One region of the Streptomyces sp. MS19 genome, then DNA from elsewhere that is predicted to be linked to it. Evidence: predicted binding sites of a transcription regulator. Region 1 holds the regulator's gene; the other holds the start of a gene.
What was found. Region 1 encodes HrcA, which represses chaperone genes, less so after heat shock. Its sites were predicted from a motif close to TTNGCACTCNGNNNNNCNGAGTGCNAA; they were not measured.
Positions count from the first base shown of each region.

Region 2: the regulator HrcA is predicted to act here: its motif matches at 4,388-4,414, upstream of ACL02R_RS18495 (FmdB family zinc ribbon protein).

Region 1 covers NZ_JBJZOH010000015.1:8,393-23,383, forward strand. Annotated here, with positions in the region: gene ACL02R_RS16505 (MFS transporter) at 1-1,187, shown strand, start outside; gene ACL02R_RS16510 (16S rRNA (uracil(1498)-N(3))-methyltransferase) at 1,499-2,245, opposite strand; gene dnaJ (molecular chaperone DnaJ) at 2,242-3,375, opposite strand; gene hrcA (heat-inducible transcriptional repressor HrcA) at 3,376-4,392, opposite strand; gene ACL02R_RS16525 (MBL fold metallo-hydrolase) at 4,573-5,271, shown strand; gene ACL02R_RS16530 (DUF3097 domain-containing protein) at 5,297-6,136, shown strand; gene hemW (radical SAM family heme chaperone HemW) at 6,174-7,406, shown strand; gene ACL02R_RS16540 (AMP-dependent synthetase/ligase) at 7,457-9,334, opposite strand; gene lepA (translation elongation factor 4) at 9,438-11,297, opposite strand; gene rpsT (30S ribosomal protein S20) at 11,600-11,866, shown strand; gene holA (DNA polymerase III subunit delta) at 12,098-13,084, opposite strand; gene ACL02R_RS16560 (hypothetical protein) at 13,182-13,436, shown strand; gene ACL02R_RS16565 (pyridoxamine 5'-phosphate oxidase family protein) at 13,530-14,012, shown strand; gene ACL02R_RS16570 (ComEC/Rec2 family competence protein) at 14,080-14,991, opposite strand, start outside.
Region 2 covers NZ_JBJZOH010000018.1:68,531-83,521, forward strand. Annotated here, with positions in the region: gene ACL02R_RS18485 (penicillin acylase family protein) at 1-2,610, opposite strand, end outside; gene ACL02R_RS18490 (potassium/proton antiporter) at 2,760-4,313, shown strand; gene ACL02R_RS18495 (FmdB family zinc ribbon protein) at 4,425-4,775, shown strand; gene ACL02R_RS18500 (S-methyl-5'-thioadenosine phosphorylase) at 4,772-5,611, shown strand; gene ACL02R_RS18505 (RcpC/CpaB family pilus assembly protein) at 5,807-6,457, shown strand; gene mscL (large conductance mechanosensitive channel protein MscL) at 6,593-7,096, shown strand; gene ACL02R_RS18515 (AMP-binding protein) at 7,194-7,871, opposite strand; gene ACL02R_RS18520 (MFS transporter) at 8,069-9,595, opposite strand; gene ACL02R_RS18525 (TetR/AcrR family transcriptional regulator) at 9,769-10,434, opposite strand; gene ACL02R_RS18530 (RNA polymerase sigma factor RpoD/SigA) at 10,638-11,648, opposite strand; gene ACL02R_RS18535 (FtsW/RodA/SpoVE family cell cycle protein) at 12,121-13,578, shown strand; gene ACL02R_RS18540 (M20 metallopeptidase family protein) at 13,646-14,842, shown strand.

The sequences.
Region 1 (14,991 bases):
ACCTGTGGGGGCCGCGCCGGCCGGTGCTCGGCGGCCTCGCCGTCTTCACCGCCGCGTCGCTGGTGGCCGGCCTGGCGGGCGGGCCCGCCGGGGCGGTCCTGCTCCTCGGCGCACGCGCCGCACAGGGCCTCGGCGCCGCGTTCCTCTCCCCCGCCGCGCTGGCGGCGGTGACGACCGCGTTCCAGGGCGCGGAGCGGCGGCGGGCCCTCGGGGTGTGGGCCGCGCTCGGCGGCACCGGGTCGGCGGTGGGCGTCCTCGCCGGGGGGCTGCTGGCCGCCGGGCCCGGCTGGCGGTGGATCTTCTTCGTGAACGTGCCGGTGGGCCTGGCGCTGCTGGCCGCGCTGCCGTCCGTCCTCCCCCGGTCACCGCGCCGGGGCGCGCACCGGCTCGACATACCGGGCGCGCTGCTGGTCACCGCCGCCACGGCGGCCGCGATCCAGGGCCTGATCCGCGCGGGCGACGACGGCTGGAGCTCCGGCTGGACGCTGGGCACGCTCGCCCTCGCCCTCCTGCTCTACGGTGCCTTCGCGGTGGTGCAACGGCGGTCCCGCGCACCGCTGATGGACCTCGCGGTCCTCGCCCGGCGGCCGGTGGTGACCGGCGTGGTGCTGATGCTGGTCGGCACGGCGCTGCTGATCACCCAGTTCTTCCTCGGGTCGTTCTACCTCCAGCGCGCCGCCGGACACGGGCCCCTGGCGACCGGGCTGCTGTTCCTGCCGGTCGCGGCCGGGACCGTCGTCGGCGCCCACACCGCGAGCCGCGCGGCGGGCCGGTTCGGCGCGCGGCCGGTGGCGCCCGTCGCCCTGCTGGTGACCGGCGCGGCGCTCGCCGTCCCGGCGGCCTCGCTCGGCACGGCGACGCTGGCGGCCGGCATGAGCCTCGCGGCCGCCGGGATCGGCGCCGTCCTCGTCTGCGCCACGACCACGGCGCTCACCCGGGTCCCGCACCACGAGGCCGGACTCGTCTCCGGTGTCGTGAACACCTGCCACGAGTTCGGGGCGTCGCTCGGTGTCGCGGTGGTCTCCAGCGTCGCCGCCGTGAGCATCGCGAGCGGCGGCGCTGGCGCCTCGGGATTCCGCGACGCCCTGTGGCTGGCCACCGCCGTGGCGGCCGTGACGGCGGCGCTCGCCCCGTTCCTCATACCGGGCGGACGCCCACCGGCCGGGACGCGCGTCTCCATGCACTGATCCACGCCGGTCCCCGGCCCGGATTCGCACAACGGTCCAGGGGCCCTCCGGCTCCACGGGCATGTCAGACCCACCGACCGTCACGGCCGGACGGTCGTTCGTTCGTTCGGTCGGGGTCAGGCAGCCGGACAGGGTGGCGAAGACAGGGCCCGCACGCGCCGCGCGAGTGCGCTTGGGCGGGGCGCGCGGGGCGGCCGGAGCGCCATGCCCTCCCACCGTGGGCCTCAAGGCGCGCGGGCCCTGAGGACGTGTGCCCAGGAGGCGCGTTCACCGGCGCGCGGCGCTCGCGGAGGGAGCCGGGCGGACGGGCGTCAGGACCAGCGGCCGGTGCGGCCGAGGAGCAGGGCCAGGGCGGCCGTGCCCGCCGTGGAGGTGCGCAGGACCGTGGGGCCGAGCCGGTACGGCTTCGCGCCCGCCTCGGCGAAAGCGGCCAGTTCGTCCGGCGTGACCCCGCCCTCGGGGCCCACGACCAGGACGATCGGCCCCTCCACGGGCAGCGGCGCGGTCGCCAGCGGCTCGGTGCCGCTCTCGTGCAGGACGGCGGCGAACGCGGCCCCGGCCAGCAGCTCCGCCGCGCCCCGCGTCGTCACCGCCTCGGTCACCTCGGGGAAGCGCAGGCGCCGCGCCTGCTTGCCCGCCTCGCGGGCGGTGGCACGCCACTTGGCGAGGGACTTCGCGCCCCGCTCGCCCCGCCACTGGGTGACGCAGCGCGCCGCCGCCCACGGCACGACGCGGTCCACGCCCGTCTCGGTCATGGTCTCCACGGCCAGTTCGCCCCGGTCGCCCTTGGGCAGCGCCTGGACCACCGTCACCTGCGGCCGGGGCGGCGCCTCGGTCCTGAGGCCGCCGACCGTCACCTCAAGGCGGTCGCGGCCCTCGACCGACGCCACCGTGCCGGACGCGCCCGTGCCCCGGCCGTCCGTCAGCACGACGTCCTCGCCCGGCCGCAGCCGCCGCACCGAGACGGCGTGCCGCCCCTCGGGGCCGTCGAGCACCAGCGTCCGGCCCACGGCCGCCGCGTCGAGCGACTCGACCAGGAAGACAGGAGCCGTGCTCATCGGCCGTTGAACGCGTCCTTCAGGCGGGAGAACAGCCCCTGCTGCCCCGGCTGGAACTGCCCCATGGGCCGCTCCTCGCCCCGCAGCTTCGCCAGGCGCCGCAGCAGCTCCTCCTGCTCCGCGTCGAGCTTGCCCGGCGTCTGCACCTCGACGTGCACCACGAGGTCGCCCCGCCCGCTGCTGCGCAGGTGCGTGATGCCTCGGGCGTGCAGCGGGATCGACTGGCCGGACTGCGTACCCGGCCTGATGTCGACCTCCTCCATGCCGTCCAGCGTCTCCAGCGGCACCTTCGTGCCCAGCGCCGCCGCCGTCATCGGCACGGTCACCGTGCAGTGCAGGTCGTCGCCCCGCCGCTGGAACACCGCGTGCGGCGTCTCACGGATCTCGACGTACAGGTCACCGGCGGGGCCGCCGCCGGGACCCACCTCGCCCTCGCCCGCGAGCTGGATGCGCGTGCCGTTGTCCACACCCGCGGGGATCTTCACCGTCAGCGTCCTGCGGGTCCGCACCCGGCCGTCGCCCGCGCACTCGGGGCACGGGGTCGGCACCACGGTCCCGAAGCCCTGGCACTGCGGGCAGGGCCGCGACGTCATGACCTGGCCGAGGAACGACCGCGTCACCTGCGACACCTCGCCCCGGCCGCGGCACATGTCGCACGTCTGCGCCGACGTGCCGGGGGCCGCGCCCTCGCCGTTGCACGTGTTGCAGACGGTGGCCGTGTCGACCTGGATCTCCTTGGTCGTGCCGAACGCCGCCTCGTTGAGGTCGATCTCCAGCCGGATCATGGCGTCCTGGCCGCGCCGCGTCCGCGACTTCGGGCCGCGCTGCGACGCGGTGCCGAAGAAGGCGTCCATGATGTCCGAGAAGTTCCCGAAGCCCGCGCCGCCGAAGCCCGCGCCCGCCGAGGCGGCGCTCCCCAGCGGGTCGCCGCCGAGGTCGTACATCTGTTTCTTCTGCGGGTCGGAGAGCACCTCGTACGCGGTGTTGATCTCCTTGAACCGCTCCTGCGTCTTCGGGTCAGGATTGACATCCGGATGCAGTTCGCGGGCGAGCCTGCGGAAGGCCTTCTTGATGTCGTCCTGCGAGGCGTCCCGCTGCACGCCGAGGATCGCGTAGTAGTCCGTCGCCACTTAGTTCTCCGCGAGGATCTGTCCGACGTACCGTGCCACTGCGCGCACCGCTCCCATCGTTCCCGGGTAGTCCATGCGGGTCGGTCCGACCACGCCGAGCTTGGCCACCGCCTCGTCCCCAGAACCGTAGCCGACCGAGACGACCGAGGTGGAGGTCAGGCCCTCGTGGACGTTCTCGTGACCGATGCGCACGGTCATCCCCGAGTCCTTCGCCTCCCCGAGCAGCCGCAGGAGGACGACGTGCTCCTCCAGCGCCTCCAGCACGGGCCTGATCGTCAGCGTGAAGTCCTGTCCGAAGCGCGTGAGATTGGCGGTCCCGCCGATCACGAGCCGTTCCTCGGTCTCCTCGACCAGCGTCTCCAGCAGGGACGACAGGACGGTCGAGACCGTGCCGCGCTCCTCCTTGTCGAAGGAGTCCGGCAGATCCGCCACCAGCCGCGGCACCTCGGGGAACCGCTGCCCCGCGATCCGGCTGTTCAGCCGGGCGCGCAGGTCCGCGAGCGAGGTCTCGCCGAACGGCGCCGGGCAGTCGATCAGCCGCTGCTCGACCCGGCCGGTGTCGGTGATCAGCACCAGCATCAGCCGCGCGGGCGCCAGCGACAGCAGTTCGACGTGCCGCACCGTGGAGCGGCTGAGCGAGGGGTACTGCACGACGGCGACCTGCCGCGTCAGCTGCGCGAGCAGCCGCACCGTGCGGCCGACGACGTCGTCGAGGTCCACGGCGCCGTCGAGGAAGTTCTGGATCGCCCGGCGCTCGGCCACGGACAGCGGCTTGACGTCGGCGAGCTTGTCGACGAACAGCCGGTAGCCCTTGTCGGTGGGCACGCGCCCCGCGCTGGTGTGGGGCTGGGCGATGTACCCCTCCTCCTCCAGGGCCGCCATGTCGTTGCGCACGGTGGCCGGGGAGACCTGGAGGTTGTGCCGCTCCGTGAGGGCCTTGGAACCGACCGGCTCCTCGGTGCCCACGTAGTCCTGGACGATGGCCCTGAGCACCTCAAGCCTGCGTTCACTGAGCATGCCGCGCACCTCCCGTCCGGCCGTCGCCGCCCTTGGCACTCGACGTCACCGAGTGCCAATCCCTGGACCAGTGTACGGCCGGGTAGCACGCCCAGGGAATCGCGACCGGCGTGCCGGTTGTCGGCGGGGGCCGGGCGCGGGTGGCTCGTTGTCGTTGGCTCAGGCTAACGTCCCAGGTCCATGAGCACTTGGGAAGAGGTGACGGGCGGCGTGATCCGCTGCCGCCTGCCGGGCTGGGACGAGACGATCGGCGCCGTCGCGGGTGACGACGGCCTGCTGCTCGTGGACACGGGGCCCACGCCCGGCGCCGCCGCGGACGCCGGGCGGGAGGCGGCGGCGCTGCTCGGCCGCCCCGTGACGCGGCTGGTGGTCACACACCCGCACTTCGACCACCTGCTGGGCGCGGGCGCGTTCCCGGGCGCGGAGGCGTACGGGCCGCGGCACGACGCCGCGGAGAACGCGCGGGACGGCGTGCGGCAGGGGCTGGCGCCCGAGGACGCGGCGCACGGCGAGGAGCTGCTGTCCGGGGTGCGCTGGCGGATCATGGACGGCACCGATGTGACGCTCGGCCTCGGCGGCGGGCGGCGCGCCCAGCTCGTGGACCTGGGCGCGGCGCACTCGTCGCACGACATCGCCGTGGTCGTCCACGGGCCGGTCCCCGTGGTGTTCTGCGGCGACCTGGTCGAGGAGTCGGGCGAGCCCCAGGCCGGCCCCGACGCGCGGCCGGAGCGCTGGCCCGGCGCCCTCGACAGGCTGCTGGAGCTGGGCGGGCCCGAGGCGGTGTACGTGCCGGGGCACGGCGCGCTGGTGGACGCGGACTTCGTACGGGCCCAGCGGGACGCGCTGCGTGCGCGCTTCGGCGGAGCCGGGCCGGCGTGAGGGGCCCGCGTGGTCGAATGGGGCCATGCGCAGCCGACAGTACGGTCCCGACCTGACGCCGCCGTGGAAGCGGCGCACGCCCGTCCCCGAGGTCCCGGCGGACCACGGTCTCGTCGTCGAGGAGGCCGCGACCGGCTTCTGTGGCGCGGTCGTCCGCTGCGAGCGCACGGCGCAGGGCGACACCGTCACGCTGGAGGACCGCTTCGGGGCGCTGCGGGTCTTCCCGCTGGAGCCGCGCGGCTTCCTGATCGACGGCCGCGCCGTGACGCTGACCCGGCCCGTACGGCGCCCCGCCGCCCCGGCCGGGCCGGCGCGGACGGCCTCCGGCTCGCTGGCGGTGCCGGGGGCGCGCGCCCGTGTGGCCCGCGCCGGGCGGATCTACGTGGAGGGGCGGCACGACGCGGAGCTGGTCGAGAAGGTCTGGGGTGACGACCTGCGGATCGAGGGCGTGGTCGTGGAGTACCTGGAGGGCGTGGACGGGCTGCCCGGGGTGGTCGAGGAGTTCGGCCCTGGCCCGGACGCGCGGCTCGGCGTGCTGGTGGACCACCTGGTGCCCGGCTCGAAGGAGTCGCGGATCGCCGCGTCCGTGAGCGGGGAGCACGTGCTGGTGGTGGGGCACCCGTTCATCGACGTGTGGGCGGCGGTGAAGCCCGCGTCGGTCGGCATCACGGCCTGGCCTGACGTGCCGCGCGGGCAGGACTGGAAGACGGGCGTGTGCCGCGCGCTCGGCTGGCCGGAGAACACGGGCGCCGCCTGGCAGCGGATCCTCGGCGGTGTCCACAGCTTCCGCGACCTCGAACCGGCGCTGCTCGGGCCCGTCGAGCACCTCATCGACCACGTGACCGCCCCCGGCCCCCACGGCTGAACGCGGCGGGCGCGGGCGCTGAGGGACAATCGGTCCCATGCCCTCCACCCTCCCCGACGGCGAGCCGGTCCCCGAGGACGGCGCGCTCCCCGCGTCGGCGACGGCCGGTGCCGCGGACCGTCCCCTGGCGTTCTACCTGCACGTCCCGTACTGCGCGACGCGCTGCGGCTACTGCGACTTCAACACCTACACGGCCTCCGAGCTGCGCGGCTCCGGCGGCGCCCTGGCGTCGCGCGAGAACTACGCGGACGTCCTCGCCGAGGAGGTCAGGCTGGCGCGCAAGGTCCTGGGGGACGACCCGCGCGAGGTGTCCACGGTCTTCGTCGGCGGCGGGACGCCGACGCTGCTGCCGCCGGGGGACCTCGGCCGGATGCTGGCGGCGGTGCGCGACGAGTTCGGGCTCGCGGCGGACGCCGAGGTGACGACGGAGGCGAACCCCGACTCGGTGGACCCCGCGTCGCTCGCCGCACTGCGGGAGGCCGGGTTCACGCGCGTCTCGTTCGGCATGCAGAGCGCCCGGCCGCACGTCCTGGCCGTGCTGGAGCGCACGCACACGCCCGGCAGTCCCGAGCGGCGGGTCGCCGAGGCGCGCGCGGCGGGCTTCGCACACGTCAGCCTCGACCTGATCTACGGCACCCCGGGCGAGACGGACGACGACTGGCGCGCCTCCCTGGACGCGGCGCTCGCCGCCGGGCCCGACCACGTCTCGGCGTACTCGCTGATCGTCGAGGACGGCACGAGGCTCGCGCAGCGCGTGCGGCGCGGCGAGGTGCCGATGACCGACGACGACGTGCACGCCGACCGCTACCTCATCGCCGAGGAGACGCTGACGGCGGCGGGCATGGAGTGGTACGAGATCTCGAACTGGGCCGCCTCGCCCGCCGACCGCTGCCGCCACAACGAGCTGTACTGGACCGGCGCCGACTGGTGGGGCGCCGGCCCAGGGGCGCACAGCCATGTCGGGGGCGTGCGCTGGTGGAACGTGAAGCACCCCGGCGCATACGTGCAGGCCCTCGCCTCCGGGCGCTCCCCCGGCGCCGGGCGCGAGCTGCTGTCGGACGAGGACCGGCGGGTGGAGCGCGTACTGCTGGAGCTGCGGCTGCGCGACGGCGTCCCGCTGGCCGTCCTCGCCCCGGCCGGGCGGCGCGCCGCGGCGGACGCCCTGCGGTCGGGGCTGCTGCGGCCCGGCGCGTACGAGGACGGCCGGGCCGCGCTGACGCTGCGCGGCCGCCTGCTGGCCGACGCGGTGACGCGGGATCTTGTTGACTGAAGCCGCCTGAAACCGCCTGAAGCCGCCCTGGGACCGGGCCGGGGAGCGGGTCAGTCCTTCGGGTACATGTCCTCGACCAGGTCGTGGAACTCGCGCTCCACCACCGGGCGCTTCAGCTTCAGGCTGGGCGTGAGGTCCCCGTGCTCGACGTCCAGCTCGCGGGGCAGCAGCCGGAAGCGCTTGATCGTCTGCCAGCGCTGGAGCCCCGCGTTCAGCTCCTGGATGTAGCCGTCCACCAGGGCCTGGGTGCGCTCGTCGGCGACGATCCCCGCGTAGTCGCCCGGCACGCCGTTGTCCTTCGCCCAGGCGAGCAGCGACACCTCGTCCAGCGCGATCAGGGCGGAGCAGAACTTCCTGCCCTGGCCGACGACCATCATGGCCGACACATAGGGGCAGACCGCCTTGAAGCGGCCCTCGATCTCGCTGGGCGCGACGTACTTGCCGCCCGAGGTCTTAAAGAGGTCCTTCTTGCGGTCGGTGATCCGCAGATAGCCGTCGTCGGACAGTTCGCCGATGTCGCCGGTGTGGAACCAGCCGTCGCCGTCCAGCACCTCGGCCGTCTGCTCGGGCAGCTCGTGGTAGCCCAGCATCACGCCGGGGCCGCGTACGAGCAGCTCGCCGTCGTCGGCGATGCGCGCCTCCAGGCCGGGGAACGGCTTGCCGACGGTGCCGACGCGGTTGGCGGCCAGCGGGTTCAGGAAGCTGGCGGCGGCGGTCTCGGTGAGGCCGTAGCCCTCCAGGACGGGGATGCCCGCGCCGTTGAAGAAGTGGCCGATCTCGGGGGTCAGCGCGGCCGAGCCGGACACGCAGGCCCGCATCCGGCCGCCGAACGCCTCGCGCAGCTTCGCGTAGACCAGCCGGTCGGCGAGGGCGTGCTTGGCGCGCAGCCGGGCGGGCACGGCGGCGCGGCCCGTGCGGCGGAAGTTGTCCTGCGAGACGCGGGAGAACTCCTTGGCGGTCGCCGCGGCCCAGTCGAAGATGCGGCCTTTGGCGGCGCCGCCGGCGCGGGCGCGCATGGCCACGCCGTTGTAGACCTTCTCGTAGATCCGCGGCACGCCGCACATCACCGTCGGGCGGACGGCGGGCAGGTTGGTGATGATCTCGTCCACCCGGCCGTCGACGACCATCACGTGCCCGATCTTGACGTGCGCGGACAGCAGCACCTTGCCGAAGACGTGGGCCAGCGGCAGCCACAGGTAGTGGATGTCGTCGGCGCGCAGCAGGTCGATGGCCTCGATGGTGTGGCCCATGTACGACCAGGTGTCCTGGCTGAGCCGCACGCCCTTGGGGCGGCCGGTGGTGCCCGAGGTGTAGATCAGCGTCGCCAGGTGGTCGGGGCGCAGGGCCGAGACGGTGTCCTTGACGGCGTCCGGCTTGCGCTCCAGGTAGGCGGCGCCGCGTTCCGCCAGGTCGGCGAGGGAGAGGACCCAGCCCTCCGGGTCGCCCTCGGCGGGGACGGCGTCGTCGGCCTCGATGACGACGACGTGTGCGAGGTCCGGCAGCTCGGCCCGGCGCTCCCTGGCCTTGGCGAGCTGCGCGGCGTCCTCGGCGATCAGCACCCGGCTGCCGGAGTCGGCGAGGATGTACGCCGTCTCCTCCGCGTTGGTCTGCGCGTAGACCGTGGTCGTGGCGGCGCCCGCGCACATGACGCCGAGGTCGGCGAGCATCCAGTCCACGCGCGTGGCGGAGGCGATGGCGACGCGCTCCTGGGGGCGTACGCCCAGGTCCATCAGGCCGGCGGCGATGGCGAAGACGCGGGTGGCCGTCTCGGCCCAGGTGTAGCCGGCCCAGCCGTCGGGACCGCCGCCCGCGGTGGGCACCGGGTAGCGGAGCGCCTCGCGGTCGGGGGTGGCGGCCACGCGCTCCAGGAAGAGATGCGCCACGGACGGCGGGCGGTTCTGGGTCAGCTGAAGCTGCCTGTCGGTCACGACTTCCTCTTCCTCCGGGTGCGGCGCTGCAACGGGGGTGACTAATGGGTAACTTTCGGGTGGCGCTCAGACTAGAGGCCACGGCCCCCGTGCGTAAGGGGGGTCATTTCTTGTTCTTCCCCTCACCGCCGTCCGAATCCGACGACAGGGCGGCGATGAAGGCCTCCTGCGGCACCTCGACGCGCCCCACCATCTTCATGCGCTTCTTGCCCTCCTTCTGCTTCTCCAGAAGCTTGCGCTTGCGGGAGATGTCGCCGCCGTAGCACTTGGACAGGACGTCCTTGCGCATCGCGCGCACCGTCTCGCGGGCGATCACGCGGGAGCCGATCGCCGCCTGGATCGGGACCTCGAACTGCTGCCTGGGGATCAGCTCGCGCAGCTTCCCGGCCATCCTGACGCCGTACGCGTACGCCTTGTCCTTGTGGACGATGGCGGAGAAGGCGTCCACCTTGTCGCCGTGGAGGAGGATGTCCACCTTGACGAGGGCGGCGGCCTGTTCGCCGGTCGGCTCGTAGTCGAGGGAGGCGTAGCCGCGGGTCTTGGACTTCAGGGCGTCGAAGAAGTCGAAGACGATCTCGGCGAGCGGCAGGGTGTAGCGCAGTTCGACGCGGTCCTCGGACAGGTAGTCCATGCCCTGCATGACGCCGCGGCGGTTCTGGCACAGCTCCATGATCGCGCCGATGTACTCGCTCGGGGCGATCAGGGTGGCGCGCACGACGGGTTCGCTGACCTCGGCGATCTTCCCGTTCGGGTATTCGCTGGGGTTGGTGACCGTGTGCTCGCTGCCGTCCTCCATGACCACCTGGTAGACCACGTTGGGCGCGGTGGCGATCAGGTCGAGGTTGAACTCGCGCTCCAGGCGCTCCCTGATGACCTCCAGGTGCAGGAGGCCGAGGAAGCCGACGCGGAAGCCGAAGCCGAGGGCGGCCGACGTCTCGGGCTCGTAGACGAGCGCGGCGTCGTTGAGCTGGAGCTTCTCCAGGGCGTCGCGGAGGTTCGGGTAGTCCGAGCCGTCGATCGGGTACAGGCCCGAGAACACCATGGGGCGCGGGTCCTTGTAGCCGCCGAGCGGCTCGGTCGCGCCGCCGCGCTGCTGGGTGATCGTGTCGCCGACCCTGGACTGGCGCACGTCCTTCACGCCGGTGATCAGGTAGCCGACCTCGCCGACCGCGAGGCCGTCGGCGGCGGTCATCTCGGGCGAGTTGACGCCGATCTCCAGCAGCTCGTGGGTGGCGCCCGAGGACATCATCTGGATGCGCTCGCGCCTGGCGAGCGCGCCGTCCACGACCTTCACGTACGTGACGACGCCCCGGTACGCGTCGTAGACCGAGTCGAAGATCATCGCGCGGGCGGGGGCGTCCGGGTTCCCGACGGGGGCGGGGACCTGGCGGACGACCTCGTCCAGGAGCGCCTCGACGCCCTCGCCGGTCTTGGCGGAGACGCGCAGGACGTCGCCGGGGTCGCAGCCGATCAGGTGCGCCAGTTCGGCGGCGAACTTGTCGGGCTGGGCGGCGGGCAGGTCGATCTTGTTGAGGACCGGGATGATCGTGAGGTCGTTCTCCATCGCCAGGTAGAGGTTGGCGAGGGTCTGGGCCTCGATGCCCTGCGCGGCGTCCACCAGCAGGATGCAGCCCTCGCAGGCGGCGAGGGAGCGGGACACCTCGTAGGTGAAGTCCACGTGCCCCGGGGTGTCGATCATGTTCAGCACGTGCGCCGCGCCGTCCGACTGCCAGGGCATGCGGACCGCCTGCGACTTGATCGTGATGCCGCGCTCACGCTCGATGTCCATGCGGTCGAGGTACTGCGCGCGCATCTGGCGCTGGTCGACGATCCCGGTGAGCTGGAGCATCCGGTCGGCGAGCGTGGACTTGCCGTGGTCGATGTGCGCGATGATGCAGAAGTTACGGATCAGAGCCGGGTCGGTACGGCTGGGCTCCGGCGCGTTCGAAGTGATCGCGGGCACGCGGGGTCCTGTCGGTCATGGCTGGGGAAGAATGGATGTCCCCATGCTCCCACGCGTCCGCCGCTGGTACGGATTCGGAGCCGGTGAGGGCCGCTGGTAGGCTGGCGGTCCGTGCCCGCGCGCCGGTCCCCGGCCGCGTGCACACGGTGACCCCGCGCACACGCCACGGTGGGACGTCCGGCAGGACGGCGCCCGCTCGCGGCACACGCGGCATCACCGGGAGCAGGACCCCCAACCGTGACACCCAGCGGTGCGCGCCGGTCCCCGGCCGCGCCGATCCGAACCTGCAAAGGCTCAATTTCGTGGCGAACATCAAGTCCCAGATCAAGCGGATCAAGACCAACGAGAAGGCGCGGCTGCGCAACCAGGCCGTGAAGTCCGAGGTCAAGACGGCCGTCCGGCGCGCCCGCGAGGCCGTCGCCGCCGGTGACTACGAGCAGGCCGAGGCCGCGCGCAAGGTCGCCGCCCGCAAGCTCGACAAGGCCGTCAGCAAGGGCGTGCTGCACCGCAACAACGCCGCCAACAAGAAGTCGGCGCTGGCCCTCCAGGTCAACGCGCTCCAGGGCTGACACCGGTACCCGCTCCGCGCCACCGGCCAGGACCCAGCGGCCCCTCTCTCCGCTCCCGTCCGGTGCGCGCCGTGCGCCGCGCTGATCCCAACGTTCGCCACGCTGGTGCGGTGCTGCGAGCGGTTCCGGGTGACCCCCCTGACATGCCGGAGGCCCCGGTCCTGCCCTTTCCCGGGCGGGACCGGGGTCTTCGTGCTGCCTGACATCGTGCGGGTCCGGGTCCGGGCGCGGTCAGCGTGCGCGGGCGGCGCGGGCGATGGTGACGACGGCTTTCTCCAGGGCGTACTCCGGGTCGTACCCGCCGCCCTTGACGGCGGCGTCGGCCTCGGCGACGGCGGTCAGCGCGGTGGCGACGCCGTCCGCCGACCAGCCGCGCAGCTGCTGCCGCACGCGGTCGATCTTCCACGGCGGCATGCCGAGTTCGCGCGCGAGGTCGGCCGGGCGCATGCCGGGCGGCGCGGAGGCCAGCCTGCCGATGGAGCGGACGCCCTGGGCGAGCGCGCTGGTGACGAGCACGGGTGCGACGCCGGTGGACAGCGCCCAGCGCAGCGCTTCGAGCGCTTCGGCGGCGCGGCCCTCGACGGCGCGGTCGGCGACGGTGAAGCTGGACGCCTCGGCGCGGCCCGTGTAGTAGCGGCCGACGACGGCCTCGTCCACGGCGCCCTCGACGTCGGAGGCCAGCTGCGCGCAGGCGGAGGCCAGTTCGCGCAGGTCGCTGCCGATGGCGTCCACGAGCGCCTGGCAGGCGCCCGGGGTCGCGCTGCTGCCCGCCGCCCTGAACTCGCCGCGCACGAACGCCAGGCGGTCGGCCGGCTTGGTCATCTTCGGGCAGGCCACCTCACGGGCGCCCGCCTTGCGCGCCGCGTCGAGCAGCCCCTTTCCCTTGGCGCCGCCCGCGTGCAGCAGGACGAGGGTGATCTCCTCGGCGGGCGCCGCGAGGTACGCCTTGACGTCCTTGACCGTGTCGGCCGACAGGTCCTGGGACTGCCGGACCACGACGACCTTCCGCTCGGCGAACAGCGAGGGGCTGGTCAGTTCGTCCAGCGTCCCCGGCTGGAGCGCGCCCGGTTCCAGGTCCCTGACGTCCGTGTCGGGATCGGCGGCCCGCGCGGCGGCCACGACCTCCTGTACGGCCCGGTCGAGCAGCAGGTCCTCCTGGCCGACGGCGATGGTGACGGGGGCGAGCGGGTCGTCGGCGCGGGAGGCTCTGGCTGGCATGCGCCCCAGCATGGCACGCGCCTCGGACAGTGCCGCCCCGGGCGCGACCGCCGGACCGGCCCGCGGCGGTCCCCGGGGTCCGGCGGAGAATGGTCCGGTGAGCGACGGACGACATGTACTGGTGCTGCCGGACCGCGACGCGGCGGAGGAAGTGGCCGCCGAGGTGGCCGAGCTGCTGGGTCTCCCGGAGGAACCGCGCCCGCTGCGCGACGCCCTGGCCGGCGAGGACGACGCGGAGGACGCGCAGTGGCTCGTCGTCGTCGAGGACCCCGGCGAACGGTATGACAGAAAGGCGCTCGCGGCGCTCACAGCGCTCGCCGAGGCGCGCGAGGGCTGGCTGGAGCGCGACTGATCCCACGGCCGCCCCCGCGTCCGCGCCCGGGACCAGCGCCCTACGCCGCTCGCCCGATGTGCCGCCCGCCACGGCCCGTTACGGTCGGCGACCATGGGAGACACGACCAGTAGCACCACGGGAAGCAAGAAGGCACCGGCCCGGGAGAGCGCGCGGCGCAAGGAGGACACCCTTGGCCGCCTCGGACAGGACGTGGACGCGTGGGTGTCCACGGCGGGGGCGGACGGACTGCCGTATCTGACGCCGCTGTCGTTCGTCTGGCACGGCGGGTGCCTGCTGATGGCGACGCGGGTGACCAACCCGACCGCGCGCAACGTCCGGGCGAACGGCAGGGCGTACGTCTCGCTGGGGAATACCCGCGATGTCGTGCTGATCGAGGCGGAGGCGGAGGCCGTACCGGTGGAGGCGCTCGGGGAGGCGGAGGGCGAGGCGTTCGTCGCGAAGCTGCGCTGGGATGTGCGGTCGGATGCGGCGTACACGTTCCTCCGGTTCCGGCCGGTGACCGTGACGGCGTGGCGTGAGGTGAACGAGCTGGCGCGGCGCCATCTGATGCGTGACGGTGCCTGGCTGGTCTGACCGGTCCTCCGCGCGCGGACCCGGCGGAGCAGGCGCGCCAGGCACGGCGGAAGAGTGGTGAGCGGGGTCATGGCGCGGCCTCCCGTGCGACGGCGACCGGGCCTTCGGGTCCGGAGGTGACGGCGAGATCGCCGTGGCGGTCGGTCCTGAGCGTGACCGTGCCGAGGTCAGCGAGGCGGTCGAGAGTGCGGGGCGCCGGGTGGCCGTAGCCGTTGTCCTCGCCGCAGGAGACGAGGGCGATGCGGGGGCGGAGCCGTTCGAGGAGCGGGTCGTGCTGGTGCGCCGAGCCGTGGTGCGCGACCTTGAGGACGTCGGCGCGCGGCAGGCCGGGGTGGGCGGCCAGCAGCCGTTCCTGGGCGAGGGGTTCGAGGTCGCCGGGGAGCAGGAGGGTGAGGCCGCCGGTGCGGACGAGGAGGGTGACGCTCGCGTCGTTGGCGCCGAGGCCTTCGGCGGTGGCGTCGGCGGGTGGCCACAGGACCTCCCAGCTCAACCCGTCGCCGATCCGCTTCCGTTCGCCCGGCACGGCGGTCTCCACCGGGACGCCCGCTCCGGCCGCGAGCCGCAGGACGCGGGCGGCCTGGTCGGCGCCGTCGCGCGCGGACGAGGTGTGGAGGGCGTCGACGCGGCGGCCGCGCAGCACGCCCGGCAGGCCGGACGCGTGGTCGGCGTGGAAGTGGCTGATCACCAGCAGCGGTACGTGCCGTACGCCGAGGTCGCGCAGGCAGCGGTCGATCGCCGCCGGGTCGGGGCCGGTGTCGACGACCACGGCGCTGCCCGGCCCGGCCGCCAGGACCAGGGCGTCCCCCTGCCCGACGTCGCAGGCCACCATCCGCCAGCCCGGCGGCGGCCAGCCGGTGAGGTACCGGCCGAGGGGCGCGGGCCGCAGGACTGCGACGAGGAGCAGCAGGACGCATCCCACGACGGGCCAGGGGCTGCGTGGGAGGCGGCGGACGAGGACGACGACGGCGGCCGAGACGCC
Region 2 (14,991 bases), on a different contig from region 1:
CTCGGTCTGGTCGGTGTAGTTGTCGTGGTACGCGTGCCCCGAGGCGCCCGTCAGGTTGATCCACAGGGACTCGTCGAAGTCGTCCAGGCTGACGATCATCCGCATGGACGGCACCCAGGTGATGTCGTAGCCGCCCGCCGCGTTCCAGCCGCTGGCGTCCACCGCGTCGGTGCCGCCGGAGAGGTTCCACGGGCCGCGGTTGAGCAGCCACTGCACCGGGCCCGGACCCTCCGTGCCGAGCGTCTGGTTGTTCAGCATCAGGCGGTGCAGCCGGCCCCAGCTCCACGTGCTGACGTCCTTGCCCAGCTCGGCGGTCAGCTCCCAGCGTGCGTCGCGCAGGGCGCGGGCGAGGAGCTCGTCGCGGTTCTCCGCGGCGGGCTGGTCGGCGGTCGCGGGAGCGGACCACCAGGCGTTGTCGGGGTCCTCCAGCAGGCCGTGCACGACCTGGAACCACCGGTCGCCGCCGTCCGGCTGCGCGGTCTCGGGCGACCGCTCGCCGCACTCGACGACCGTCCGCGGACGGCCCGTCAGGTCGTCGAGCGGCTGTGACTCGTCGGCCGGGGTGACGCGCAGGCACTGGTCCTCGACGCGCAGCTCCTTCGGCAGCTTCTCGCCGAAGGCCAGGTTGAGCAGGTTGCGCCACACGGCGTTGAAGTACGCGGCGCCGGGGGAGTCCGCGTCCTGGCTGAAGTCCCAGCCCTCCAGCAGCTCCTGCGCCTCGCGCACGTACGGGTCCGACACCTCGATGTCGAGGAGGTAGGGGACGAGCTCCTCCGCCATCGCGTTCTGGTTGTCGAGCTGGATCTCCTGCATGTCGCCGAGGGAGACCTTGCCGCCGTCGGCGATCTTCTCCGCGATCAGCTCGCCGATGCGGTTGCTGCGCGTGCCGTAGCTCCAGTCCTCGGTGAGGAAGACGTCGTTCGCGTCGTCGGCGGGGTCGATGACGGCCTGGTTGGCGGTGACGATGTAGCCGCGCTCGGGGTTCATCTCCCAGGGGAGGTCTTCCTGCGGGACGTACTCGTCGCGCCAGTCGTACGCGGAGTCCCAGCCGGGCGCCGGGTAGCGGCCGTCGCCCCGGCCGCGTACGGGGATGTCGCCCGGGGCCTGGTAGCCGATGTTGTCCGCGGTGTCGGCGTAGATCATGTTCTGGGAGGGAGCGGCGAAGTCGCGGGCTGCGGCGCGGAAGTCCTCGAAGTCGGTCGCGCGGTCGAGCGCGAAGACGGCGTCCATCGTGTGGGACGGCCGCAGCGCGGTCCAGGTGAGGGAGACGGCGTACCCGTCGCCGCGGTCGGGGCCGGACTCGTCGACCGGCGCGCTGTCGCCCACCTGGGCCAGCTCGTCGAGGCGGTCGGAGATGATCGGCCCGTTCTCCGTGGACCTGATCGTGATCTCGCGCGACTCGCCGCCCGCCACCTTCAGCGTCTCGGAGCGCGTCTCGTACGGGACCTGCTCGCCGTCGCGCAGATAGTTGCCGTCGCTGAGCTTCTCCAGACGCAGATCGGTCACGTCCGCGCCCAGATTGGTCATGCCCCAGGCGATCGACTGATTGTGGCCGATGATCACACCGGGCATGCCGGAGAACGTGAAACCGGACACGTCGTACGGGCACTCCGCGCTCAGCTCGGTGCAGTGCAGGCCCATCTGGTACCAGATGCCGGGCAGTGACGGCGAGAGGTGCGGGTCGTTCGCCAGCAGGGGCGCGCCGGTCGTCGTGTACGTGCCCGAGACGACCCACGAGTTCGAGCCGATGCCGCTGCCCTCGGGGCCGAGCAGGCCGGGCAGGTCGCTCAGCGTCTGCGACAGCGCGCCCAGCTGCGTCGACGCGCCTTCGAGTGCCTCCTCCGCGCCCATGGTGCCCACCTCGCCGTCCAGGGGCGGGAACTCCCCGGTGTTGTCGCCCGGCTCGGAGACGATCGGCGTGGCGGTGTCGTACGGGTAGTCCGGGTACAGGTCCTCGATTTCCTCGGGGGAGAGCCGCTGGCCCATCAGCGCCCGGTCGATCTCGTCCTGCATGTTGCCGCGCAGGTCCCACGCCATGGCCTTGAGCCAGGCGATGGAGTCCACGGGGGTCCACGCCTCCGGCTCGTAGTCGTTCACGAAACCCAGCGCGGCGTACTCCACGGACAGCTCCGCCCCGCTGTGCGTCGCCAGGTAGCCGTTGACGCCCGACGAGAACGCCTCCAGGTACGCCCGGGTGTCCTCGGACAGCTCCTGGTCCCACTCCTGCTGCGCGATCGCGTGCCAGCCGAGGGTGCGCAGGAAAGCGTCGGTCTCCAGCTGGTCCTCGCCGAACATCTCCGACAGCCGCCCGGCGGTCATGTGGCGCCGCACATCCATCTCGTAGAACCGGTCCTGCGCCTGGACGTACCCCTGCGCGCGGAACAGGTCCTCCGGGGTGCTCGCGTAGATCTGCGGGATGCCGTTCGCGTCGCGCTCCACGGTGACCGGCGCGGACAGTCCGTCGAGCGCGAGTTCCCCCGAGACCTGCGGGTAGGAGGCTCGCACGGTACTGACACTCCAGTAGGCGCCGTAGCCGAGACCGGCCAGGAGCATGACGACGAGCGCGATCACGAGCAGACGACCGCGTCGCCTGGGCTTCTTGGCGGGCATTTCTGTCCTTCGCAGGGCAGCTGAGCGATGGGAAGCAACCATAGACATACGGCCACTGAGGTGAGCCTACGGGGAGTCAGCCGCCCGGATCGCCGCGATCATATGATGGTAAATTCGCGGCACATGGCGCGAATTACCCCATATCCCCGCTGTCAGCGCTCCGAGGAGAGGACCCGCCCCTGACCGTCGACCGCCTCAACGAACTGCTGCTGGCCGCCACCCTCGTCCTGCTGGTCGCCGTCGCCGCCGTGCGCCTCACGTCCCGCAGCGGCCTCCCGTCGCTGCTGCTCTACCTGGCGATCGGCGTCGCCCTCGGCTCCGACGGCATCGGCATCGAGTTCAGCGACGTCGAGCTGACCCAGCTGATCGGCTACGCCGCCCTCGTCGTCATCCTCGCCGAGGGCGGCCTCGGCACGCGCTGGCGGGACATCAGGCCCACCCTCCCCGTCGCCGCCGTCCTCGCGACCGCGGGCGTCGGCGTCAGCGTCGGGATCACCGCCGCCGCGGCGCACTACCTCGTGGGACTCGGCTGGCAGTCGGCGCTCGTGATGGGCGCCGTCGTCTCCTCGACGGACGCCGCGGCCATCTTCTCCGTACTGCGCCGCGTACCCCTCCCCAGAAGGCTGTCCGGCGTGCTGGAGGCGGAATCCGGGTTCAACGACGCCCCGGTCGTCATCCTGGTGGTCGGCTTCTCCGAACTGGGCTCCCACAGCACCGCGGAGCAGTGGTACGTCCTCCCGGCCGAGATCGTGACCGAGCTGGCCATCGGACTGGCCGTGGGCCTCCTCGTCGGCAAGGCCGGTGCCTACGGACTGCGGGCCGTCGCGCTGCCCGCCGCCGGCCTGTACCCGATCGCCGTGCTCTCACTGACCGTCCTCGCCTACGCGTCGGCTGCCCTGCTCCACGGCAGCGGCTTCCTGGCCGTCTACGTCTGCGCCGTGCTCCTGGGGAACGCGGGCCTGCCCCACAGGCCCGCCACGCGGGGGTTCGCGGACGCGGTGGCGTGGCTGGCGCAGATCGGGCTCTTCGTCCTGCTGGGCCTGCTGGTGAATCCGGACACCCTCGGGGACGACCTCGTGCCCGCGCTGATCGTGGGAGGCGTCCTCACCCTGCTCGCCCGCCCGCTGTCCGTGCTGCTGTGCCTCCTGCCCTTCCGCCGCCCCTGGCGCGAGCAGGTGCTCCTGTCATGGGCCGGACTGCGCGGCGCGGTGCCCATCGTGCTGGCGACCATCCCCGTCGTCGCGGACGTGCCCGACAGCGACAGGATCTTCAGCGTCGTCTTCGTCCTGGTCGTCGTCTTCACGCTGCTCCAGGGGCCGACACTGCCCTGGGTCGCCCGGCGGCTGCGGCTGGGGGACGGCGAGAAGACCGTGGACGTGGACATCGAGTCCGCCCCGCTGGAACGGCTGCGCGGCCACCTCCTCTCGGTCACGATCCCGCAGCGATCCCGCATGCACGGCGTGGAGGTCGCCGAACTGCGGCTGCCGCCCCAGGCCGCCGTCACGCTGGTGGTGCGCGACGGCCGCAGCTTCGTCCCCGGTCAGGACACCGTGCTGCGCCATGGGGACGAACTGCTGGTCGTGGCGACGGACGCCGTCCGTGACGCCGTGGAACGCCGCCTGATCGCGGTGGGGCGCGGCGGCAAACTGGCGGGCTGGCTGTCCGCCCCTGACGCCGTCGCACCCCCGCCGCGCAGCGAGTGACGGCACCGGCGGGGAGCCGCGCGGAGGGGCGGCAGTGGACTTGGAGGGCCGGAATGTTGCACGATGGAGAGTGGTTAGCACTCCAGAGGGATGAGTGCCAGGAGGATGAACGTGCCGACGTATCAGTATCAGTGCACCGCGTGCAACGAGGGTCTCGAAGTGGTGCAGAAGTTCACCGACGACGCCCTGACGGTGTGCCCCTCGTGCCAGGGGCGGCTGAAGAAGGTCTTCTCCGCCGTCGGTATCGTTTTCAAGGGCTCCGGCTTCTACCGCAACGACAGCCGTAACGCGACGTCGTCCAGCAGCCCGGCCCCGTCGTCGTCGGCGAAGGCCGACAAGGCCGAGAAGAAGGCTGACTCCGCGGGCGGCTCGTCGTCCGCCTCGGGCGGCTCCGGCTCGTCCGGGTCGTCGTCCTCGTCCTCGACCGCCCCGAGCGCGGGCAGCGCGGCCTCCGCCGCATGAGCCTGCCCGCGGCCGACATCGGCGTCATCGGCGGGTCCGGGTTCTACTCGTTCCTCGACGACGTGACCGAGGTCACCGTCGAGACGCCCTACGGCCCGCCGAGCGACTCCCTGGTCGTGGGCGAGCTGGCCGGACGCCGCGTGGCGTTCCTGCCGCGCCACGGCAGGGGACACCACCTGCCGCCCGCCAGGATCAACTACCGGGCGAACCTCTGGGCGCTGCGCTCCCTGGGCGTCCGGCAGGTCCTCGGGCCGTGTGCGGTGGGCGGGCTGCGGGCCGAGTACGGGCCCGGCACGCTGCTGGTCCCGGACCAGCTGGTGGACCGCACCAAGAGCCGGGTACAGACGTTCTACGACGGTGAGCCACTGCCGGACGGCGGCCGGTCGAACGTCGTGCACATGACCTTCGCCGACCCGTACTGCCCGGTGGGCCGCTCCGCCGCGCTCGCCGCCGCCCGCGCCCACGACTGGGACGCCGTGGACGGCGGGACGATGTGCGTGATCGAGGGGCCCAGGTTCTCGACCAGGGCCGAGTCGGTCTGGCACGCGGCGCAGGGCTGGTCGGTCGTGGGCATGACGGGTCACCCCGAGGCGGTGCTCGCCCGTGAGCTGGAGCTGTGCTACACCTCGCTCACGCTGGTCACCGACCTGGACGCGGGCGCGGACGTGGGCGAGGGCGTCTCGCACGCGGAGGTGCTGGAGGTCTTCGCCCAGAACATCGGGCGGCTGCGCGGGGTGCTGTTCGACGTGATCGGCAAGCTGCCGGAGACCGGCGAGCGGGACTGTCTGTGCGCCGACGCCCTGATGGGGCAGGACCCCGGGATCGCGCTGCCGTGACACGGGTCCCGCCGTACGGCGGGACCGGGCCCGTGCGTGACACACGGGCCTTTTCACTGCTCGGACATGGGCTGCGCTGTCCTGAAACGGGTGGCAGCCGCCGCGGGTCCCTCGTACGGGTGATGAAGTTTTCCACAGGCCCTGCATCGTCCACAGGCTCCGGCACGATTCCGGCGGAACGGGCACCGTGTGGCCATGCGTGAACCTCAGCGGCTCTCCGTCACCGACACCGCCCTCTCCCCCATCGAGCCCCCCGACGGCCCCGGCTTCGGTACCGGCTTCGGCACCGACACCGCCGCCAGGCCCTCCCCCGCGGTGCGCCGACCTCCCGGTTCTCCCCTTCCGGCCGGTACGGGCGTGCCCGCCTTCGCGCCGGTCAGGCCCCGTGGCGGGCGGCACCGGCTGCGGCGCCTGCTGCACGGGCGGCGGCGCCTGGCGGCCCTCGCCCTGGCGGCGGCGGCCGGCGTCCTCGCGCTCCTCGTCCCGGGCACTGATGTGCGAGCCGCGCCTCCCGCACCCGTGCCGCCGTCCCCGGCCGCGAGGGAGGGGCCGGACGACCGCAGGGTCTCGGTGCCTGTCCGTGTCGCCGACCCGGCGGTGGCCCGGCTCGTCGGGCCAGGCGACCGGGTGGATGTCCTCGCGGCCTCCGACACCGCTGGTCAGACGCCGGGACCGGCCACCGTGGTGGCGCGTCGTGCCCTGGTCGCTGAGGTGCCCGAAGCCGCGCCGGGGGCCCCGGGCGCGGGGCCCGGGGGCACGCTCCTCGTCCTCTCGGTGAGCCCCGGCACGGCCGCGGAGCTGGCGGGCGCGGCGGCTGTGGCGGAATTGGCGGTGGCCCGGTGGTGAACGTGTCGCTGACGCCCGATTGGACAGGTGTCCGCGTACTGATGCAGCGTGTCCGGCGCAGTGGACGCGGAATGGCAGGAAGGGACAGCGGTGAGCGACGAGAACAAGGGCCTGGCGGCCGGAGCCCGCGAGGTGATGGGCGGATTCAGGGACTTCCTGATGCGCGGGAACGTGGTCGAACTCGCCGTCGCGGTCGTGATCGGGGCGGCGTTCACGGGGATTGTGAACGCCGTGGTGGAAGGCGTCATCAACCCGGTCATCGGCGCCTTCGGGACCCAGAACCTCGACGACTACACCCTGTGCCTGCGCGGGAACTGCGAGCCGAACGAGGCGGGCCGGATCGACGGGGTGGCCATCCACTGGGGCTCGGTCGTCAGCGCCTCGCTGACGTTCCTGATCACGGCGGCCGTCGTCTACTTCCTGATGATCCTGCCCATGAACCGCTTTCTCGCCCGGCGGCGGGCCAAGGCGCCGGTGGAGACCCCGGCCGAGCCCCCGGTCGAGACGGAGCTGGAACTGCTCGCCCAGATCCGGGACGAGCTGATCGCCCAGCGGTCGGGCGGCGCCACGGTGGGAGCGCAGCGCACGGCGCCCGAGCGGGGCGCGTCGCTGGACAAGCCGTCCGACGGGCGGCCGTAGCGGGACGCGCGTACCTGACGGCGGCGGGGGCACCGCGGATGCCGCGGCGCTCCCGGCCGTGCCGGGGACGGCACGTGTCCTGGGCGGCGCGGCGGGCTCAGAGGTGGTGCGGGGGCTTCTCGCTGAGGAAGCGGACCAGGTCCCCGGTGCTGTCGTCGCGCAGTCCCTCGCCCCAGCCCTCGTCGGTGTCGTCGGCCGCCCGCTGTACCAGCGGGTCGTCGAAGACGATGGCCGCGGGCGGTGCCGCGTCCTCGGGCCGGTGGGGGGAGGGGGCGCTGGTCATACGGCCAGGATACGGCGGCGCGGTCTCCGCCCCTTCGGCCAACGCCTCGTGCCACCACCGGTCGCGGCCGGGCGTCCAGGGCACCGGCCGGGCGTGCTGCGGGACGACCAGGACGGTGTGGATGTCCGGGCACTGCGTGAGGAGGCGGTCGAGCGCCGCCTTCACCGCGTACACCCGTCCTTCCGCCTGGCAGGCGTCGGCGGCTATGGCCACCCGCGCGCCGGATTCGCGGACGCGGTCCCGGGCGAAGGCGGACTGCTGGGTGATCGGCAGGGAGACGCGGCGGGCCCCCAGCTGGATGATCCCCACCGTCACGGCGATGGATTCGAGCCCCATGGGCAGCTGCACGGCCACGGCGTCACCGGCGCCCACTCCCAGGCGGGCCAGTGTCCCGGCCACGCGGCCGCCCTGCCAGAGCAACTGGGCGTGGCTGACCACATCGGCCGGGCCCGATCCATCCCACGGGCCTTCGTGTCGTTCTCCTCCGGACATGGCGGCAGCCTGCCCGCACGGTATTGACGTCCTATAAACGTTCGCTGGACGGGGCGGCGCGGGTCGGTTCGGAGGGGCGGGGTGGGCGGGGAGGGTGGGGGCGGGGGAGGGGCCCGGACAGCCCGAGGCCCCCGTGGCGGGGAGCCACGGGGGCCTCGGGAGGAGACGAGGCGTGTCGCCTCGGTCTCACGGGCGGGTCAGTGCACGAGCACCGGGACGGCGTGCTCTTCCTCGGTGGCATCGTCGCCCTCGGCGGCGCGCCGTGCGCCGTGGCCCTTGCTGTTGATCAGCAGGGCGGCGGTCAGCGCGGCGGCCACCAGGATGCCGAACGCCCACCAGATCGCGGACGTGTAGCCGTGCACCATCGAGGCGAACTCGAGTGTCTGCGGGTCGGTGGCCGTGGCCCGGTGCGCCACCGCGTAGGAGGTGGTCGCGCTGGCCGCGACGGTGTTCAGCGCGGCGGTGCCGATGGCGCCGCCGACCTGCTGGGACACGTTGACCATCGCCGAGGCGACACCGGCGTCGGTCGGCAGGATGCGCTCGGTGGCCAGGCTCATGGCCGGCATGAACGAGGTGCCCATGCCCAGGCCCAGCAGGATCTCGGCGGGCAGGACGACCGAGACGTAAGCGCTGTCCGGTTCGAGGCGGGTGAGGATCAGCATGCCCAGGGACGCGACCAGCAGGCCGGGCACCATCAGCGCGCGGGGCGGGACACGCATCACCAGGCGTGCGCCGATCTGCGTGGAGCCGATGATCATGCCCGCCACCATCGGCAGGAACGCCACACCGGTCCGCACCGGCGAGTAGCCGCGGACGATCTGGAGGTAGTAGGTCAGGAACAGGAAGAGGCCGAACATACCGATGATGGCCAGGCCGAGGGCCAGGTAGGCGCCGCCCCGGTTCCGGTCGGAGATCACGCGCAGCGGCAGCAGCGGCGAACGCACCCGCGACTCGACGAGCACGAACAGCGTCAGCAGCACACCGGAGGCGACGAAGCTGGCGACGGTGAACGTCTCGCCCCAGCTCTCCTGCTCGGCGCGGCCGAAGCCGTAGACCAGCGCGACCAGGCCGAGCGAGGCCAGCAGGACACCGGGGATGTCGAGCCGGGCGCGGTTGCGGGCGCTCTCGGGCTCGTTGATCGTCAGGATCGCCCCCACGGCGGCCACGGCGGCGAACGGGATGTTCACGAAGAAGGTCCAGCGCCAGTCCAGGTAGTCCGTCAGCGCGCCGCCGAGGAGCAGGCCCACGGCCGCGCCGGCACCGGCGATGGCACCGAAGACGCCGAACGCCTTGGCGCGCTCCTTGGCCTCGGTGAACAGGACCGTCAGCAGGGACAGCGACGCGGGCGCCAGCAGGGCGCCGAAGACGCCCTGGAGGGCGCGGGAGCCGAACATCATGGCCTCGTTCTGCGCGGCGCCGCCCAGCGCGGAGGCCAGGGCGAAGCCGATCAGGCCGATGACGAAGGCGCGCCTGCGTCCCCACATGTCGGAGACGCGGCCGCCGAAGAGCAGCAGACCGCCGAACGCCAGCGCGTAGGCCGTGATGACCCACTGCCGGTTGGCGTCGGATATGCCCAGGTCGGCCTGGGCGGAGGGCAGCGCGATGTTCACGATCGTGCCGTCGAGCACGACCATCAGCTGCGCCAGCGCGATGAAGATCAGGGCCTTCCAGCGCTTGGGGTCGAGGGTGCTGTGAGCGGGGCTCACAGCCGTTTCCGGTGGCATAGGGGTGACTACCTCACGAAGCGTAATGGTTGAATACGTGACGAATCAGGTGAAAGCGAAAAACGACGGCAGGGTGAAGCGGGTGGGGCGTGGCACGGCCACGCGGTGGGAAGGCGACTCGGCGGCGAGTCCGACGGTGGTGGCGGTGGCCGGGACGGCGGCGTCCCGGCCGGTCAGTGGCGGCGGCTGCTCCGGCAGATCCCTTCCTTGAGGTCGGCCAGGGAGCGGCTCTCGCCGGGCAGGGTCCCGGGTGCCGGTGCGCGCAGCCCGTCCACGAAGATCTGGAGGTGCCGCAGCAGCAGCATCTCGTCGTCCTGGTCGGTTCCCGGGACGGGCGAGGTGAGCCGGGCGACGCCGACGAGGATGTCCCCCGAGTCGGCGTCCGGCCGCAGCTGTCCCGAGGCGTGCGCCCGGTCCACGAGCCGCTGGACGATCTCGTGCATGCGGGCGTTGCTGGCGACGAGCTGCGGGTCGCCGGGGTCGACGTCGCCCCCGAGCATCGGGCACAGCCCGCCGACCCGTTCCCCTGCGGCGTTGAGCACCAGCCTGTGAAGGGCCTCGAAGGGGTCGGAATCGGCCTCCAGCGCCGCGTGGGCGTCGTCGATGATGCGGTGGTTCACGTCCAGGAGCACCGCGATCAGCAGCGCCTCCCGGTCGGGGAAGTGCCGGTACAGGGTGGCATTGCCCACGCCGGCCCGTCGAGCGATTTCATCGAGCCTGGCGTCCGTCCCGTACAGGACGAAGGCCTCCCGCGCGGCGGCGAGGATGCGCTCGCGGTTGCGCAGCGCGTCGGCGCGCAGCCGTGGGCCCGTGGTGGTCGCGGTGGCCGTGCCGCCCATGGGCCGCTCCTCTCCGGTCGGGGGCGCCGTCCGGCGCCGGGTCCGCAATCGGGGACTGGCTCCCCGCTTCCGGCGGACAATGTCCCAAACGGATACGGCGTCCCCGGTTATTTCCCGGCTCCCGTGTGTCCTGTGTCACAGCCTCCGGGGGCGGGCAGCGCAAAGCCCCGGCGCCCTCCGGCGCCGGGGCCCTGGCGGCCCGGTCAGGCCGCCGCGTCGAACCCGGAGTCGCTGGCCATCCGCTTCAGTTCGAGCAGCGCGTGCTTCTCGATCTGCCGGATGCGCTCACGGGTGAGGCCGTGCTGCTTGCCCACCTCGGTGAGCGTGCGCTCGCGGCCGTCCTCGATGCCGTACCGCGCCCTGATGATGGCGGCGGTCCGCTGGTCGAGGCGACTGATCAGGTCCTCAAGGCCCTCGCGGCGCATCATCACGAGGACCGACTGCTCGGGGGACGCCGCCGAGGTGTCCTCCAGCAGGTCGCCGAACTGGGTCTCGCCCTCGTCGTCCACCGACATGTTGAGGCTCACCGGGTCACGCGCCCAGTCGAGCACGTCCTGTACGCGCTCGGCGCTGGAGCCCAGCTCCTTGGCGATCTCCGCGGGCTCCGGCTCGCGCCCGTTCTCGCGGTTGAACTCCCGCTGCACGCGCCGGATACGACCCAGCTCCTCCACCAGGTGGACGGGCAGCCGGATGGTCCGGGACTGGTCGGCTATCGACCGCGTGATCGCCTGGCGGATCCACCAGGTCGCGTACGTCGAGAACTTGAAGCCCTTGGTGTAGTCGAACTTCTCCACGGCGCGGACCAGGCCGGCGTTGCCCTCCTGGATCAGGTCGAGCAACGGCAGCCCACTGCGCGGGTACCGGCGGGCGACGGCCACGACGAGCCGCAGGTTGGACCGGATGAAGGTGTCCTTGGCGCGCTCTCCCGCCACGGCGATGCGCCGCAGCTCCTCGGGTGTGGCCGAGGCGACCGCACTGTCCGCGGGCGGCTCCTCCTCGCCGTCGAGGATGCGCTCGGCGTACAGCCCGGCTTCGATCGCGAGGGAGAGCTCCACCTCCTTCGCGGCGTCGAGCAGCGGTGTACGGGCGATCTCGTCGAGGTACATCCCGACGAGGTCGCGCTCCGTGGCATCGCTGCCTGCGCTGGACCGGACACTGCCCGTCGTCTCGACACTGTCGGTGTCCGAGCGCCGGGCGACGGCACGGGTTGCCATACGTGCACTCCCTTGCGAAGTGGTCGAAACCTCTGGCTGGCTTCTCGTGGGTTGGTCGTGAGGTCTTCTCGTGATCCGGACGGGAACGCCCCCTCGCCTCCCGCGTCCGTAACGAATCAACGACGGGAATACGGACAGAATTCCCAACCGGCGCAACTTTTTCCGGGCGATGCAGTACCCTGCTCCCCCTCGCGGTGCGCGGTCATCCTCTCCACATCCCTCAAGACGAACGAGATCCTGTCTTAGTTGCTTCCGGGTACCCGCCGCCCCAACCCGTCATTCGACGCGCTCCCCCAGGCGTCGGAGCACGCCCCGCGGCCGTCCGTCACGCGCCCCGCGCCCGTTCCCCGCCGCGCGCCCGTCGTGGGGGCTCCCTGGTGACGCCCGTCCGCGCCACGGGTAGGTTGCCGCTCGGGACCGGCCCGCCGTACGGCGTGTTCGAGCGGGGAAGTCCGGTGGGGTGGGGAGAACGATGCGCGGGTACGGCGGGTACGGCCGGCTGGACGACCGGTGGGTCAGGCGCTGGACCGCGCGCCGCAGGAACACCGAGCTGGCGCTCGTCCTGTTCGCCGTGGCCATCGCCACGGGCGGCCATGCCGCCGCCGGGCTGGCCATGGAGGAGCGGATACCCGCCGGCCTGCCCGCGTACGCCGCCGGGCTGGGCGCCGCCGCGCTGGTCGCGCACCTCGCCGTACGCCGCTTCGCCCGGTACGCGGACCCGCTGTTCCTGCCGGTCACCGTGCTGCTCGTCGGCCTCGGCCTCGTGCTGATCGACCGCCTCGACCACGACTACGCGCGGCACCACCCGCCGTCCGACTACCAGTCGCTGCCCCTCGCGCCAGCCCAGGCGACCTGGGCCCTGATCGGCGTCGGCGTCCTGATCGCGACACTGGTCGTGGTCCACCACCACCGGATCTTGCAGCGGTACGTCTACAGCGGCATGGCCGTCGCGATGGCGCTGCTGATGGCCCCCGCCCTGTTCGGCGCGGACGAGTTCGGAGCCAAGCGCTGGATCACGGTCGGCTCGCTGTCCGTGCAGCCGGGCGAGTTCGTCAAGGTGATGATCGTCGTCTTCTTCGCCGGCTACCTGACGGCGACGGGCGACGCGCTCGCCCTCGTCGGCCGCCGCGTCCTCGGCCTTGCGCTGCCCCGGGGGCGCAACGCGGGGCCGGTGCTGCTGGTCTGGGCGGTGAGCCTCGTCGTGCTGTTCTACGAACGGGACCTCGGCACCTCGCTCATCTTCTTCGGCGTCTTCGTCGTGATGCTCTACATCGCCACGCGGCGCACCGGCTGGGTCGTCCTCGGCGCGCTGATGGCGGTGGCCGGCACGGTCGTCGTCGCCACCACGCAGCCGCACGTCAAGGGCCGGGTGCAGGCGTGGCTCGACCCGATGGCGATCTTCCTGCCGCCCGAGCAGCGGCCGCCCGGCCTGATCTCGGACCAACTGGCCCAGTCGCTCTTCAGCTTCGGCGCCGGGGGCCTGACCGGGACGGGCCTCGGCGAGGGGCACTCGTACCAGATCGGGTTCGCGGGCCGCAGCGACTACATCCTGGCGACCGTCGGCGAGGAACTGGGCCTGGCCGGTACGACGCTGGTCGTGCTGCTGTACGTGCTGCTGATCCAGCGGGGGTTCGCCGCCGCGCTCGCCGCCACCGACCCGTTCGGCAAGCTCCTCGCCGCCGGGCTCTCCACGGTCGTGGCGCTACAGGTCTTCATCGTCGGGGGCGGCGTCACCGGCCTGATCCCCCTGACGGGCAAGGCACTTCCGTTCCTCGCGCAGGGCGGCTCCTCCATGGTGGCGAACTGCCTGCTGGTCGCACTGCTGATCAGGATCAGCGACAGCGCCGGGCGGGCGGCGACACAGCCGGAGGGGAACGCTACGATCCTGACGCCGGTCGTCCGCGACCCGGTACGACCCGAAATCCTCTGAGACGCCCGCCTCGACCACCCCCCGACGCTCCACCCGTTCATCCGCGAACACGGAAGATGAGGCCCCGGTGAACCTCCGCGAAGACGCCCTGTCCCTGTCCGACGACCTCATACGCCTGCGCCGCGACCTGCACGCCGTGCCCGAGGTCGGCCTCGACCTGCCGCGCACCCAGGAGACGGTGCTCGGCGCGCTCGACGGCCTGCCGCTCGAACTGTCCACCGGCCAGGGCCTCAGCTCGGTCACCGGTGTCCTGCGGGGCGCGCTGCCCGGCCCGACGGTGCTGCTGCGCGGCGACATGGACGCGCTGCCCGTCACCGAGCGCACCGGCCTGCCGTTCGCCGCGCAGGGCGAGCGCATGCACGCCTGCGGCCACGACCTGCACACCGCGATGCTCGCGGGGGCGGCCACCCTCCTGTCGGCGCACCGCGACCGGCTCGCCGGGAACGTCCTGTTCATGTTCCAGCCGGGCGAGGAGGGCTGGGACGGTGCCGGGCAGATGCTCGACGAGGGCGTCCTCGACGCGGCGGGCGACCGGCCCGTTGCCGCCTACGCGCTGCACGTCATGTCGAACGACACCCCGCGCGGCGTGTTCACCGCGCGCGGCGGCCCCGCGATGGCGTCCTCCAACGTCCTGGAGGTCACGGTGCGCGGCGCCGGCGGGCACGGCTCGGCCCCGCACCGCGCCAAGGACCCGATCCCGGCGGCGTGCGAGATGGTGACGGCGCTCCAGACGTTCGTCACCCGCGCGTTCGACGTCTTCGACCCGGTCGTGCTGACGGTGGGCCGCTTCCACGCGGGCACGGCGACGAACATCATCCCGGACACCGCGTCCTTCGCCGCCACCATCCGCTGCTTCTCGGAGGAGGCCAAGGACAGGCTCCGCGAGGGGACGCTCGCCGTCGTCCGCGGCATCGCGGCGGCGCACGGCCTGGAGGTGGAGGCCGACTTTTCCGAGCAGTACCCGGTCACGGTGAACGACGCCGCCGAGGCCGCGTTCGCCGCCGACACCGTGCGCGAACTGCACGGCGAGGAGCGCTACCGGCCGATGGAGAACCCGATCCTCGGCTCGGAGGACTTCTCCCGCGTCATCGCGGAGGTGCCGGGCGCCATGCTCTTCCTGGGCGCCACCCTGGAGGGCCGCGAGCCGGAGACCGCGCCGGGCAACCACTCGCCGCTGGCCGCGTTCGACGAGTCGGTGCTCCCGGGCGGCGCCGCGCTCTACGCCGAGCTGGCCGTCCGCCGCCTGACCGCGTCCGCCGCCTGACGCCCGCGCCGCCCGGCCGCCCGCATTCCCGCGGGCGCGCCGGGGGGCCGCCACCCGCCCGGCCGCCCGCCGCACGACGGGCGGCCCCCGCCGCCGTAGCGTGAACCCATCGACCCGCACAAACGGGACAGAACGGGCGCGTGGAGGTG